2 regions of the Sinomonas sp. T428B genome follow, and region 1 is predicted to be linked to the other one. Evidence: riboswitches for the same ligand, from Rfam matches in the RefSeq annotation. Region 1 holds a riboswitch; the other holds the start of a gene.
What was found. A riboswitch is a leader RNA that binds a small molecule or an ion and turns the genes downstream of it on or off. The one in region 1 is predicted to bind thiamine pyrophosphate.
Positions count from the first base shown of each region.

Region 2: another riboswitch for thiamine pyrophosphate. It lies ahead of ACUYMY_RS15945 (ECF transporter S component); the one in region 1 lies ahead of thiC (phosphomethylpyrimidine synthase ThiC).

Region 1 is NZ_JBRAZR010000001.1:2,250,310-2,253,706, forward strand. Features, by position in the region: gene ACUYMY_RS10360 (amidohydrolase family protein) at 1-1,002, opposite strand, end outside; TPP riboswitch at 1,062-1,169, shown strand; gene thiC (phosphomethylpyrimidine synthase ThiC) at 1,166-2,944, shown strand; gene ffh (signal recognition particle protein) at 3,019-3,397, opposite strand, start outside.
Region 2 is NZ_JBRAZR010000001.1:3,446,005-3,449,401, forward strand. Features, by position in the region: gene ACUYMY_RS15940 (ABC transporter ATP-binding protein) at 1-952, opposite strand, end outside; gene ACUYMY_RS15945 (ECF transporter S component) at 952-1,578, opposite strand; TPP riboswitch at 1,625-1,762, opposite strand; gene ACUYMY_RS15950 (DUF4235 domain-containing protein) at 1,844-2,104, shown strand; gene ACUYMY_RS15955 (SulP family inorganic anion transporter) at 2,292-3,397, shown strand, end outside.

The DNA.
Region 1 (3,397 bases):
GAGGACGACGACGTCGGCCGGGTCGCCCTCGGCGAGGCCGGGCGCCCCGAGCCATGAGCGCGCGCCCCACGCGGCGGCGTCGAGCGCGGCCTCCGTCCCGATGGCCGCGGCGAGCTCGAGCACCTCGTCCGCGATGCGGCCGTGGGCGATCACGCTCCCCGCGTCGGTGCCCGCGTAGACCCGCACTCCCGCGGCGTGCGCTGCGGCGATCCGCTCGTACCGGCCCTCCCAGAGCGCGCGCATGTGGGCCGCGTAGCGCGGGAACTTCGCCTCGCCACGGGCGGCGATCCCGGGGAACGTCCCGATGTTCACGAGCGTCGGGACGATCGGCACGCCGGCGTCCGCGAGGCGCGGGATGTGCCGCGGCAGCAGGCCAGTGGCGTGCTCGAGGCAGTTGATGCCGGCGTCGAGCAGGGTCTCGATCGCATCCTCGGAGAACGTGTGGGCGGTGACGCGGGCCCCCTCGGCGTGGGCGGCGGCCACGGCATCGCGCACGACGGCGGGTGGGAAGGCGGGCGCGAGGTCGCCGGCGCGGCGGTCGATCCAGTCCGCGATGATCTTGACCCAGCCGTCGCCCCCGCGGGCCTCCTTGCGGACCGCCTCGACGAGGCCCTCGGGCTCGACCTCGAGGGCGAGGCCGGGGAGGTAGCGGCGGCTGCGCGCGATGTGCCGGCCGGCGCGCAGGAGGCGCGGGACGTCGTCACGCGCCTGGAGCCAGCGGGTGTCCGCCGGGCTCCCGCAGTCCCTCACAAGGAGCACCCCGGCGGCCGCCTCGGCCCGCGCCTGGGCGAGCGTCGCGCCGTCGTCCGCGGCCCCGCCGGCCACGAGGCCGAGGTGGCAGTGTGCGTCCACGAGGCCCGGCATGGCCCAGCCGGCGAGCGTGGCGTCCGGCGCGGCCGCCGGCCGGACGTAGGTGATGCGGCCGTCGACCGCCCAGGCCTCGGGGCGCTCGTCCCTGACCGCGGGCAGGACCGGACCCGTGAGATGGATGATGGGGCTCATGCGCTCCAGCGTAACGAGAGCCCCGCTTTGGCTTCCCGCTCCGGCCCGGGCTAGTCTCGTCGGGTCCACACGGGTGCCCTCGCAGGGGCTGAGATCAGGCTGGCGCGGCCTGCGACCGTCGAACCTGTCCGGGTCATGCCGGCGTAGGAAGTGAGGGCTCATCATGAGCATTGCGAGCACCGAAACCAGTTCCAGCGAGCAGCACCCCGCCCACTCCCTGTCCTTCCTCGAGGACGCGGAGCACGGGATCCGGGTGCCGGTCACGCAGATCGCGCTCGACGACTCCCCCAACGGCGAGGCCAACCCGCCGCTGACCGTGTACCGCACGGCCGGCCCGGGCAGCGACCCCGTCGTGGGGCTGCCGCCGTACCGCGCGGCGTGGATCGCCGAGCGCGGCGACACGGAGGAGTACGAGGGCCGCGAGCGGAACCTGCTCGACGACGGCCGCTCGGCGCTGCGCCGCGGCGCGGCGTCCGCCGAGTGGCGGGGCGCCAAGCCCGTTCCCCGCCGCGCCAAGGCCGGGCGGCGGGTGACCCAGATGCACTACGCGCGCGCCGGCGTCGTCACCCCAGAGATGCGCTTCGTCGCGCTGCGGGAGAACTGCGACGTCGAGCTGGTCCGCAGCGAGGTCGCCGCGGGCCGCGCGATCATCCCGAGCAACATCAACCACCCCGAGTCCGAGCCGATGATCATCGGCAAGGCCTTCCTCGTGAAGATCAACGCGAACATCGGCAACTCGGCCGTGACGTCCTCGATCGCCGAGGAGGTCGACAAGCTCCAGTGGGCCACCAAGTGGGGCGCGGACACGGTCATGGACCTCTCGACCGGGGACGACATCCACACGACCCGCGAGTGGATCATCCGCAACTCCCCCGTGCCGATCGGCACCGTGCCCATCTACCAGGCGCTCGAGAAGGTCAACGGCGACGCCTCGAAGCTCACGTGGGAGGTCTTCCGGGACACGGTCATCGAGCAGTGCGAGCAGGGCGTGGACTACATGACGATCCACGCGGGCGTCCTGCTGCGCTACGTCCCGCTCACGGCGAACCGCGTCACGGGCATCGTCTCGCGCGGCGGGTCCATCATGGCGGGCTGGTGCCTCGCGCACCACGAGGAGAACTTCCTCTACACGCACTTCGACGAGCTGTGCGAGATCTTCGCCCAGTACGACGTCGCGTTCTCGCTCGGCGACGGTCTGCGCCCCGGCTCGACCGCGGACGCGAACGACGCCGCGCAGTTCGCCGAGCTCGACACGCTCGCCGAGCTGACGAAGCGGGCCTGGGAGTACGACGTCCAGGTCATGGTCGAGGGGCCCGGTCACATCCCGTTCCACCTCGTGCGCGAGAACGTCGAGCGGCAGCAGGAGCTGTGCGACGGCGCGCCGTTCTACACGCTCGGCCCGCTCGTGACGGACGTGGCCCCGGGCTACGACCACATCACCTCGGCCATCGGCGCGACGGAGATCGCCCGGTACGGCACGGCGATGCTGTGCTACGTCACGCCCAAGGAGCACCTCGGCCTGCCGAACAAGGACGACGTGAAGACCGGCGTCATCACGTACAAGATCGCCGCGCACGCCGCGGACCTCGCCAAGGGGCACCCGGGGGCCCACGAGCGCGACGACGCCCTGTCCAAGGCCCGCTTCGAGTTCCGCTGGAAGGACCAGTTCTCGCTCTCGCTCGACCCGGCGACCGCCGAGGCGTTCCACGACGAGACCCTCCCCGCCGAGCCGGCCAAGACCGCGCACTTCTGCTCGATGTGCGGGCCGAAGTTCTGCTCGATGCGCATCTCACAGGACATCCGGAACGAGTTCGGGTCCAAGGAGGCGCAGGAGCAGCTTGTCGGCATCGCCGAGGGCATGCGGCGCAAGAGCGAGGAGTTCCTCGCCCAGGGCGGCAAGGTCTACCTGCCGGAGACCATCAGCGTCGGCGCTCCGGAGTAGCCAGGAACGCGAAGGGGCGCCTCCCAGCGGAGGCGCCCCTTTCTCGTGCCCGGTTGGATGCCGGAGCGGCCAGGCTACTTGCCGAGGAACTTCTCGAAGCCCTTGGGCAGGTTCAGGGCCGAGGGGTCGAAGTCCTCCGGCATCTGCTGCCCGAAGGCGGAGCCCGGCGCGGACTGCGCCCCGGCGGCGCGGCGGGCCTCGGCCTCGCGCAGCTGCTGCGCGGCCTTGGCGGGGTTGCCCGACTTGGCCTTCTTCTTGGCGTTCTTCCCGGCCGGCTTGCGCGAGGCGCCGCCCATCCCGGGGACGCCGGGCATGCCAGGGATGCCGCCGCCCTGGGCCATCTTGCGCATCATCTTCTGCGCCTGGCCGAAGCGCTCGAGGAGGCCGTTGACCTCGGAGACGTGGACGCCCGAGCCGCGGGCGATGCGGGCCCGGCGGGAGCCGTTGATGATC
Region 2 (3,397 bases), 1.2 Mb from region 1:
TGAGAGGTGACCCCGCAACGCTGGGAGGTGACCCCGCAACGTTGAGAGGTGACCCCGCAACGTTGAGAGGTGACCCCCCAACGTTGGGAGGTGACCCCGCGTCGGAAGGGGGGCGGTGGCGGGGGCGGACCTCCGGGACCCAGCCCGGGACCCAGACGCCCGCGCGTGCGAGCAGCTCGCGGGCGCCGGCGAGGACGTCGTCAGGGGCACCCTGGAGCAGGACGCCGCCCGCGTGGCCCGCCGAGCCGGGGGCGAGGACCACGATCCTGTCGACGCAGTCCTTCCACACGGCCACGCGGTGCTCGACGACGACGAGCGTCGCCCCGCTCGCCGCGGCCGTGCGCACGACGGCGTCGCGCACCTCGAGCACGCCGGCCGGGTCGAGGTTCGCGGTCGGCTCGTCGAGGAGGATGAGCCCCGGGCGCATGGCGAGGATGCCCGCGAGCGCGAGGCGCTGCTTCTGCCCGCCCGAGAGGGCGGCCGTGGGGTGGTCGAGCGGGAGGTGGCCGAGGCCGACGTCGTCCAGGGCGGCGCGCACGCGCTCCCAGATCTCCTCGCGCGGCACGGCGAGGTTCTCGGCGCCGAACGCGACGTCGTCGCCGAGCCGGCCGAGGATCACCTGCGTCTCGGGGTCCTGCTGCATGAGCCCCACGCGACCGCGGCGCTCGCGCGGCGAGCCGCCGTCGACGGCGAGCCTGCCGCCCTCGTGGGCCTCGTCGTCGTCCCCGAGGACACCCGCGAGCGCGTGCAGGAACGTGGACTTGCCCGCGCCCGAGGGCCCGAGCACGAGGACCCGCTCCCCCGGCTCGACGCGCAGGGTCAGGTCCGCGACGGCCGGGGCGTCCCGGCCCGCGTGCTGCCAGGTCCAGCCCTCGGCCCGGACTTCAGCGGGGCGCACGCGGCCGGCGCGCACCTGGCTGGCCGCGCCCCCGCGGGCGCCCGCCGGCGTCACTAGAGGACGGGCTCGGTCGCGGCGCGGCGCGAGGCGAAGCTCGAGAGCGCGCCGGTCTTGGCGAGGCCGCGCGTCGCGAGCCACGAGAGCAGGCCCGCGATCACGGCGCCGGAGACGCACGTGCAGGCGATGTAGGCGAACTTGTCGCCGACCTCGTACGCGATGTTCCAGCCCCACGGGGCGAAGCAGTCGTTGAGGCCCATGGCGAGGCCCGCGCCGACGCCCGCGAGTGCGGCGACGGGGAGCGTGAAGCGGCGGTAGCCGAAGGCGGCGAAGACGGCCTCCGCGCCGAGTCCCTGGACGATCCCGGAGATCAGGACGGTCGTCCCGTACTGCGAGCCCATGAGGAGCTCGCCGGTCGCGGCGACGGTCTCGACGAACAGCGCTGCGCCGGGCTTGCGGATGATGAGCCCGCCGAGCACGGCCGGGAGGACCCAGCCGCCGGAGAGCAGGCCCGCGAGCGGCGCGTAGGTGGCGAGAAGGCCCGCCGAGAGCGGCGGGTAGATGCCGTTGGACCAGGCCCAGAAGAGGACCCCGCCGGCGACGGCGAGGAGGGCGCCGACGACGATGTCGACGACGCGCCAGCGGCGGGTGCCGGTGGCGGGCTTGGCGGTGGTCTTGCTCATGATGGATTCCTCCTGGGTGCAGGAGGGGAAGGCGGTCCCCTGCCGCCCTGAGAAATTCTCGACTCCCTTCGCCGGTACTAGCCGGAGCAGGTTCGAGGGTCTGCGGTAGCCCGCACTCTCAGCGTCCTGCGCCCCCGCCCCGGCCGGCGGCCGGTTGGAGGGCGACGCTCCCCTGTCGTTGTGCAGACGATTCTACCGCCGCCGCGCCGCTGCTTCCCGCCGTGTGACCGGCCTCCGCGGGCGGCCCCGCGCTAGGCTGGCGGGCATGAGCATCCTCATGAAGCTCTTCGGCACGGCCATCAGCATCGGCGCGGGCATCGCCGCGACGAAGCTCATGGACTTCGCCTGGGAGAAGAGCACCGGAAGCAAGCCGCCCAAGGACGCGACGAACCTCGAGGAGAGCCTGCGCGACACGCTCGTGTTCGCGATCGTCTCCGCGGGCGTCGGCGCCGTGATCCAGACCCTCGCCCAGCGGATCACCCAGCGCGCGATCGCCCGGTACCGGAGCACGCCCGAGATCGTCTGACCGGGCCGGGACGGGATCGCGCCGGGGCGCCCGCGCCTCAACGAGCGGGACCGGCGAAATTCTCCCGTGTTGATCCTTATGACAGCACTGGTCACGCAATTCTGTAGAGCTCGTCACATCTCGGGTCCATGCGCGTGACAACCTTCGTAGCGTGGGAGCGTCCACTCCCACGAGAGAAGGAGTCGTCATGCCGCAGCGCCCAGATCCCCTCCCCGTCCCGGACCACATCCACGGGCCGCCGGGCCGTCCTAACGCCTCCCGCCCCAAGCCCTTCCGCCTGAGCACGCTCGGCGCGGACCTGCCCGCGTCCCTCGTCGTCTTCCTCGTCGCGCTCCCGCTCTCCCTCGGGATCGCTGCGGCCTCCGGCGCCCCCGTCATGGCCGGGCTCATCGCCGCCGCGGTCGGCGGGATCGTCGCCGGGAGCCTCGGCGGGTCGATGCTCCAGGTGAGCGGGCCAGCGGCGGGCCTCACCGTCGTCGTCGCGAGCCTCATCGAGCAGTTCGGCTGGCAGGTGACGTGCGCGATCACGGCCGCGGCCGGCGTCGTCCAGCTCCTGCTGGGCCTCTCTCGCGTGGGCCGGGCGGCGCTGGCCGTGTCCCCGGTGGTGGTCAAGGCAATGCTCGCCGGCATCGGCGTGACGATCGTGCTCCAGCAGCTCCACGTCCTGCTCGGCTCCAAGGCCGCCGGCTCCGCGATCGAGAACCTCGCCGCGCTACCGGCCGCGATCACCAACGTCGAGATGCACGCCGCGATGCTCGGCCTCGCCGTCGTGGCGATCCTCCTCGGCTGGAAGCATGTGCCCCGGGGCATCCGCCGCGTCCCCGGCCCGCTCGCCGCCGTCGTCGCCGGGACGGGGCTGTCCGTGGCCTTCGCGCCCGGCGTCGAGCGCATCTCGTTCAGCGGCTCGCTCTTCGACGCCGTCGCCCTGCCGCAGCTGCCCGACGGCACGTGGGGCGCCGCCGCCCTCGCCGTCGTCACGGTCGCGCTCATCGCGAGCATCGAGTCGCTGCTCTCCGCGGTGGCCGTGGACAAGATGCACCGCGGCGCACGCACGGACCTCAACCGCGAGCTCGTGGGCCAGGGGTCCGCGAACCTCGTCTCCGGCCTGATCGGCGGGCTCCCGGTCACGGGCGTGATCGTCCGCAGCGCGACCAACGTCGAGGCCGGCGCCAAGACCCGCGCCTCCGCGGTCCTGCACGGGGTCTGGGTCCTCGTCTTCTCGGTGCTCTTCGCCGGGCTCGTCCAGCTCATCCCGCTGTCCGTGCTCGCGGGGCTCCTCGTCGTGATCGGCGC